Granulicella sibirica: one gene and its partner. The protein of the gene in region 1 interacts with the protein of each later gene in a pairwise test. Links are inferred from orthologs where the notes say so. Each region holds a gene or a part of one and is shown in the gene's direction. Other genes may lie near its edges.

Region 1 (3,883 bases):
CGGGGCGGAGGCGATGAGCTTCGAGACGATCGTGGCGAGCGGGGGGCGGTCGGCGCTACCGCATGGGCGGGCTTCGGGGGCGAAGATTCCACGGCGCGGCTTTGTGACGATGGATTTCGGCGTGGTGGTGGACGGCTACATGTCCGACATGACGCGGACGGTGCATATCGGGCGGGCGAACGTGGCTCGGAAGGGCGTTCCGGGGGAGCGGGACGTGTATGATTCCGTTCTGGAAGCGCAGGAGGCGGCGGTTGCGGCGGTCGCGCCGGGCGTGACTGCGGGCGAGGTCGATGAGGCGGCTCGGAGTGTGTTGCGGAGGGTGGGGTTGGATGGGTATTTCAGCCACTCGACGGGGCATGGGGTTGGGCTGGAGATTCATGAAGGGCCACGGCTTGCGGCGAAGCAGACCCAGGTGCTTGCAGCTGGGATGGTCATTACAATAGAACCTGGCGTTTATGTGCCGGAAGCTTTTGGTGTGCGGATCGAAGATATGGTCCTGGTGACGGCTGCGGGTGGAGAGGTATTGACCCCGAGCACGAAGGCCTGGATCGAGCTGTAACGGAATTGCGCTACTCGCGCGGGAGAGATGATGGACGGAAACAATCTGGATGAGTTGCGGGAGCTGATCGAGTTCCTGAAGGCGAATGAGATCGCCGAGTTTGATATGGAGCGGGCGGACCTGAAGGTTCGGATCAAGTTTGCGGGAGAGGCCCCTGCGGCACCCGCGGTTTCGGCTTTGGATATGGCGCAGTTGAGCCGGCTAATGGCTTCGGCAGGGGCTGCGGCTCCGGTGGCTGGTGCTGCTCCGGTTGCGGCTGCGGTTGCTCCGGCTCCAGCGGTGGAGGCTCCTGCTGCTTCGGTCGAGGAGAAGGTGCACGAGGTGAAGTCGCCGATCGTCGGGACGTTCTATGATTCGCCCTCGCCGGGTGCTCCTGCCTTTGTGAAGGTCGGGGACATCGTGGAAGTGGGGCAGGTGCTGTGCATCGTGGAAGCGATGAAGCTGATGAACGAGATTGAGTCGGATGTCGCGGGCGAAGTGGTGAAGAGGATCGCCTCGAGCGGACAGCCGGTGGAGTATGGGCAGGCTTTGTTTGCGATCAAGGCCAGCTAAGAGCAAATGCAGATTCCCTTCGGGAATGACAACCAGAAAAACAAAAGCAATGGCGGGCGCGTTGCGGGAACGGTACTTAGAAGGCTTCGGTAGGCATGTTTCGTAAGGTATTGATTGCAAATCGCGGGGAGATTGCGCTGCGGGTGATCTCGGCTTGTAAAGAGATGGGGATCCGCACCGTTGCTGTGTATAGCGAGGCGGATCGGAATTCGCTGCACGTGCGGTTTGCGGATGAGGCGATCTGCATCGGGCCGAACCGGAGTGCGGATAGCTATCTGAATGTTCCAGCGGTGATTTCGGCGGCGGAGATCACGGATGTGGATGCGATTCATCCGGGGTATGGGCTGCTGAGTGAAAATGCGAACTTTGCCGAAGTTTGCCGGGCTTCGAATATCAAGTTCATCGGGCCTCCTCCGGAAGTCACTCGGATGATGGGTGAGAAGTCGACCGCGCGGCAGACGATGAAGAAGGCCAAGGTGCCGATTCTGCCGGGATCGGACGGCGTGATCGCGGACGAGAACGAGGCGCTGGAGTGGGCGAAGTCGGTTGGGTATCCGGTGATCCTGAAGGCGGTTGCGGGTGGCGGCGGACGCGGGATGCGGATCTGCCGGAGCGCGGCGGAACTGCCTTCGATGTACCAGCAGGCGACGACCGAGGCTGCGAACGCGTTCGGCAACGGCGATATGTACATGGAGAAGTTCATCGAGAAGCCGCGGCATATTGAGTTCCAGGTGCTGGCCGATGAGCACGGCAACGTGATGTCTCTGGGCGAACGGGAGTGCTCGATCCAGAGGCGGCACCAGAAGCTGATTGAAGAGGCTCCGAGCCTCGCGATTACGCCGAAAGTTCGCGAAGAGCTGGGCAAGGTCATCAAGAAGTCGCTCGAGAATATCGGCTATTGGAATGCGGGCACGATCGAGTTTCTGATGGATGAGGACGGCAAGATCTACTTCATCGAGATGAACACCCGTATCCAGGTAGAGCACTGCGTTACGGAGATGGTGACCGGGATCGACCTGGTGAAGGCGCAGTTGCGCATTGCGGCGGGGGAGAAGCTTTCGTCGATCATCACGTCGCCGGTGGAGATTCGTGGGCATGCGATCGAGTGCCGCATCAATGCCGAGCATCCGGAGAAGTTCACGCCGTCCGCCGGGCGGATCACGGCTTATAACGTTCCGGGCGGAAACGGCGTTCGCGTGGATACGGCGCAGTATGCGGAGGGCGTGGTGCCCCCTTACTACGACTCGCTGATCGCGAAGCTGATCTGCCATGGCAAGGATCGCGAGGAGGCCATGAACAAGATGCAGCGGGCGCTCTCGCAGTTTGTGGTGGAGGGGATTCACACGACGATTCCGCTGCACCAGAAGATCTTCCAGGATGCGGAGTTCCGATCGGGCAAGATCGATACGAAGTTCATGGAGCGTTTTTTCGAACGACAGAAGCAGAGCTAGGCGGAGCACTCCCACACGGTGAAGTTGATGACGAACTGCTTTGGTGGACGGCTGTACCCGATTCTCGATGTGGGTCTGCTTGCCTCTTTGGGTGTCCGGGTGGAATCGTTCGCGTGGGAGATGCGAGAAGCGGGGGTCGGCTTTCTGCAGTATCGAGATAAGGTCTCGATGCCGGAGAGTGTGCTGCGGAATACCGCGCTTGTCCGCAAGGTTCTGGGCGGGAACGGCTGCCGCTTGATCTGCAATGATCGCGCAGACTTGGCGGTGCTTGCGGAGTGGGACGGGGTGCACGTCGGGCAGGGGGATCTGCGGCCGGAGGATGCACGTCGGGTGGTGGGGAATCGCCGTCTCGTTGGTGTTTCGACGCACACTCCTGAAGACGTTGCGGCAGCGGAGCTGAGCTGCGCGGACTACGTTGCCATCGGGCCTGTGTTCTCAACGAGAACGAAGGCCGATGCTGCTCCTGTAGTCGGGCTTGAGGGTGTGCGGATGGCGCGGGCGCTGACGGCGAAGCCGCTGGTGGCCATCGGCGGCATTACGCGTGAGAACGCGCGAAGCGTCATCGATGCGGGAGCGGACTGCGTGGCAGTGATTTCTGGTCTGCTGGCGAAGGGCGAGAGCCCGTCGCGGGTGGCGAGAGACTTTCTCGCGCTTCTGCGGTAGAACTGTTGATACGTGAATAGACAAAGAATCGAAGAGACGAGCCCGGTATCCGAGGCGGCGTCGCCGCAGTTCGTGCAGGGGATGGGCCTGTTCTCGGCGACGGCGATCGTGATGGGTTCGATGATCGGGTCGGGGATCTTTATTGTCTCGGCGGATATGTCACGCGCGCTGGGGTCTCCTGCGCTTCTGATCCTGGCGTGGCTGGTGACGGCGGCGATGACGATCATTGGCGCCTTGAGCTACGGGGAGCTTGCGGCGATGATGCCGAAGGCGGGCGGACAGTATGTCTACCTGCGCGAGGCGCTCGGGCCGCTGTGGGGATTCCTTTATGGGTGGACTCTGTTTCTTGTCATTCAGACGGGGACGATTGCTGCGGTCGGTGTAGCGTTTGGGAAGTTTCTCGGGGTGTTCTTCCCGTCGGTGAGCGCGTCGCACTGGATCTGGCATATCGGACGTGTGCCTGCCGTGCCGGTCGGGCCAATGGTCCTAGGGAACATGGAGATCGGGCTGAACACGGCGAACCTGGCCGCGATCATCGTAATCGTCGCACTGACGCTGGTGAATACCTTCGGCGTGCGGATGGGGTCGGCAGTGCAGAACGTGTTCACGTCGGCCAAGGTGCTCGCGCTGGGGGCAGTGGTGCTGGTTGGTCTGTTCG
Region 2 (3,830 bases), on another replicon or contig:
TCGCCGGCAGCCTCGACGGCTTTTTATTTTTTCTTTATCCCAATATTCTGACGGGCAGACAGTTTCAGATGGCGGATGCTTTCTTCACGTCCATCATCGTGCCGCTCGAAGTGATTCCCGTTTTCCTGGTCGGTCTTGCTCTGGTCCGGCGACAGCAACTCGACTCAGCGCGCTGGTTCGTCGCCATCTGCGCCCTGCTGAACGCGGTCAGCTATGGCATCTCGAATGCAACTGCTCAAGGAGCTCGGTACACGCACTGGACGATTGCCGCGCGGCTCAGTACTGTCGGGCTGACGATTTTTGGCGCGTGGTTCCCGTTCTTGTTGGTTCTTCGCATCCTTCTGTTCGTTTCCATCATCTACGCCGCGGTTCGGTACTCCCTCGAAAACAGCCGCCGCCAGGCCGTGCTCGAGCGGGAGTTCCAGAGCGCGCGCGAGATCCAGCAGATCCTCGTGCCTGAGGCGCTGCCCACCGTTCCCGGCTTCTCTCTCACCAGCGCCTACAAGCCTGCGCAGGAGGTCGGCGGCGACTTCTTCCAGGTGATCCCGCTCTCTGACCAGTCCACGGTGATCGTGCTCGGAGATGTCAGCGGAAAAGGCCTGAAGGCAGCAATGACGGTTTCTCTTATCGTCGGAGCCATTCGTACCCTCGTCGAGATCAACACCAGTCCAGCCGAGATCCTTGCCGGTCTCAACCGCCGCCTTTACGGCCGTCTTCAGGGAGGGTTTACCACTTGCATCGCCCTGCATATCAATCCGCAAGGCGTCTGCACCCTATCAAGCGCAGGCCATCCTTCGCCTATCCTCAACAGGAACGAGGTAGATCTTCCGGGTGCTCTCCCCCTCGGGCTCGACTTGGCCACGACTTACGAAGAGGTCGAACTCCGCTTGCGCGAGGGCGACCATCTCGCTCTCTACACCGACGGTCTTCTCGAAGCACGCAACGCTGAAGGAGAACTCTACGGCTTCGAGCGGCTGAACCTGCTCTTCGGCGAGTCGCCCACCGCCTCCCGAGCCTCAGATGAGGCCGTAGCCTTCGGCCAGGATGACGACATCACCGTGCTCACGCTCACTCGACTCCTGCCTGGAGACCAGGCCACCACGCTCATGTCCCCGGATTTAGTGTTGGCCTAAGGATGTAGGGTGGAAGAGATGGACGACGAACACTTCATGCAGCGGGCACTCGCGCTCGCCTCCGAGACGATCGGCCTGGCCTCACCAAACCCCTACGTTGGCTGCGTTCTCGTTCGCGACGGAGAGATTTTCGCCGAAGGCGCGCACCTCTACGATCAGTACGACCACGCTGAAATTGTCGCCCTCAAACAGGCTGCCGCGCACGGCATCGATCCCACTGGAAGTACAGCCTACGTCACCCTCGAGCCCTGCTCCCACCACGGGCGCACCGGCCCCTGCGCTGACGCTCTGATTACCGCAAAGGTCTCCCGCATCGTTGTCGCGACGCAGGATCCAAATCCGCAGGTCAGTGGCCAGGGCATAGCCCGCCTCCGTGCCGCCGGCATCGACGCGACTGTGGGCGTCCTTCAGCAGGCCGCCCGTGATCTCAACGACGCCTTCGCCCATTTCATCTTAAGGCGGCGTCCCCTCGTGACGCTCAAAGCCGCCCTCTCCGTCGACGGCAAACTCGCCCCGCCACCAAGGCACCGCGCCGTCACCGCGCCCCACTGGTTGACCGGCCCAGCGGCCCGAGCGAACGTGCAGCGACTCCGCCATGCCTCGGACGCGATCCTCACCGGCATCGGAACGATCCTCGCGGACAATCCAAGCCTTGGCGACCGCGCCCACCTTCCTCGGCGGCGTCCTTTGCTTCGCGTCATCCTCGACTCCGCGCTTCGTATCCCGATGTCTTCTGAAATCGTCCGGTCAACCGCCAACGACGTTCTCCTCCTTTGCAGTGAAGAGGCCCCGGGAGAACGGATAGAAGCGCTGCAATCCATGGGTGTCGAAGTCGAAACCATTCCGTCCCACTCCGGCCATCTCAGTCTTGAAGCCGTCCTGGACGCCCTCGCCCGTCGCACTATTCTCAGCCTTCTCGTCGAAGCAGGCTCCGCACTGAATGGCAGTTTTATCTCGCAAAATCTTGTCGATAAAGCTGTGCTTTTCTACTCCGAGACCGAGCTTGGCGCGGATGCCATTCCGTTCGCTGCAGGCGTTGGCTCACCCTACCTGTTCGAGCAAAGATTCAAGCGGATCACCCGTACCACATTCGAACACGGTTCAGGAGAGGACGCCCGCGTCACCGGTTACCTGCGGGATTCTTGGAATCCTTCCCCCGCATAGACCCGCCGACTACCTCTCTTGTCGGAGTGCATTCGCTCCGACTGTCTGCTACCCTTCCGGGATGCGCCAGCGTGACATCACGAAGGGGGTTATCGAGCGTTTTACCATCATTGCCCTCCTTAGCCTGGCGGTCGCCGCGGCCGTTCTTTATCTTGGGGACTGGGCCGTATGGCGGGCGAAGTTCAGGCATGGGGAAGGGATGAGCACCGTCCAGGTCACACGGACCGTAGTCGCTCCACTCAAGGGAAACAAGGAAGAGTATTACGCCGACGGCACAGCCGACGTGCGCTGCAGCCGCTCCCTCTTTCCCCAGGACGGATCCGACGCCTGCTGGTGGCTGCGTCGCCATCGAGAGGTCGTCGAACGCTAGCATCCGAGCAGCCCTGCGGCTAAGTGCGCTAGGCTTGATTCATGTTCACCGGACTCGTCGAAGCCACAGGATCGCTCCTCGCCGTCACGCCCACCCAGGGTGCAACTCGCATCACCATCGCCGCGCCTGAGCTGGCATCGAGGCTCCGCACCGGCGATTCCATCTCGGTCAGCGGCGTGTGCCTCACTGCGCTCGACATAACGCCGACGGCCTTCTCCGCCGACCTCGCCGCGGAGACCATCGCCCGCACCACGCTCTCGTTACTTCAGCAGGGATCCACGGTCAATCTCGAGCTGCCCACGCCTGCTGGATCGCCCCTCGGTGGCCATGTCGTTCAGGGCCATGTCGATGGCACCGCAACCCTTCTCGCGCTCGACCCCATCACCCCCGCCGCTCCGGCCACGGACTGGCGCCTGCGCCTCCAACTCCCCCCGGAACTCACGCGCTACGTCGTGCCGCAGGGCTCCATCACCGTCGAGGGGATCTCCCTTACGGTAGCTTCGCTCAAGGGGCACGAGGTCGAGATCGCCATCATTCCCCACACCTACGCCGCTACCAGTTTGCGCACCCTCGCCCCCGGATCTCTCCTCAACATCGAGGTCGACGTCCTGTCGAAGTATGCCGAGCGCGCCGAGAAGCCCGCGCAGGTTGAACTGACCGAAGCCTTTCTGCTCGCAAACGGCTACTAGCGGCAACCGGTGTGGGGCCGGGGAGGTGCTTCACTCCTTTGCCTGGCCCCGGACACGTCCAGCCAATCCTCACTTCTTATTCCACGGTCAGCGTAAGCGTCACCGCATGCGTGACGCCGCCCGAAGTCGCCGTCACCGTGAGGGTCTGTGTGCCCGCAGGTGTTCCGCCGGTACTGACGGGTGTTCCCGAACTGCATCCCGTCACGAAGCCAGCAACCGCGATGACACCGAGTAGCGCCAGCATCCGTCCATACCGTCGCACCGATCCGAGCCGGAGCAGCCCACCGAACCCGAGCAGACCCAGCCCACCGAGCAGGAACCCGGCAACCTGTACTCCTCCGTCCGTCCGTCGGCCCATGGGCGACGACATCTTCGACGCCACCTGCGATGTCGTCTTCACCACGACGCTTGCGGTCGCTGACCCGTCGGCGTCCAACGTCACCGGGGCCGCCGTGCATGTCTCCCCGGCAGCCG

What was found.
Region 2: the proteins of accC (region 1) and ribD interact in binary tests that used the Escherichia coli proteins (3 or more experiments, as listed by UniProt). The link is inferred for Granulicella sibirica from one-to-one orthologs.

What each region holds. Positions count from the first base shown.
Region 1 is NZ_RDSM01000002.1:257,116-260,998, forward strand. Bases 459-3,384 are described here. They hold accC (acetyl-CoA carboxylase biotin carboxylase subunit), read left to right. Parts: upstream 459-1,206; coding sequence 1,207-2,562; downstream 2,563-3,384. Other genes in these bases: GRAN_RS11970 (M24 family metallopeptidase), read left to right, coding at 459-559; accB (acetyl-CoA carboxylase biotin carboxyl carrier protein), read left to right, coding at 590-1,111; thiE (thiamine phosphate synthase), read left to right, coding at 2,590-3,225; GRAN_RS11990 (APC family permease), read left to right, coding at 3,307-3,384. Outside these bases: more of GRAN_RS11970, read left to right, coding at 1-458; more of GRAN_RS11990, read left to right, coding at 3,385-3,883. UniProt on the Escherichia coli protein: This protein is a component of the acetyl coenzyme A carboxylase complex; first, biotin carboxylase catalyzes the carboxylation of the carrier protein and then the transcarboxylase transfers the carboxyl group to form malonyl-CoA.
Region 2 is NZ_RDSM01000003.1:872,205-876,034, forward strand. The notes cover bases 352-3,224. They hold ribD (bifunctional diaminohydroxyphosphoribosylaminopyrimidine deaminase/5-amino-6-(5-phosphoribosylamino)uracil reductase RibD), read left to right. Parts: upstream 352-1,151; coding sequence 1,152-2,297; downstream 2,298-3,224. Other genes in these bases: GRAN_RS20340 (PP2C family protein-serine/threonine phosphatase), read left to right, coding at 352-1,133; GRAN_RS20350 (hypothetical protein), read left to right, coding at 2,359-2,667; GRAN_RS20355 (riboflavin synthase), read left to right, coding at 2,709-3,224. Also shown: more of GRAN_RS20340, read left to right, coding at 1-351; more of GRAN_RS20355, read left to right, coding at 3,225-3,356; GRAN_RS20360 (choice-of-anchor D domain-containing protein), read right to left, coding at 3,433-3,830. UniProt on the Escherichia coli protein: Converts 2,5-diamino-6-(ribosylamino)-4(3h)-pyrimidinone 5'-phosphate into 5-amino-6-(ribosylamino)-2,4(1h,3h)-pyrimidinedione 5'-phosphate.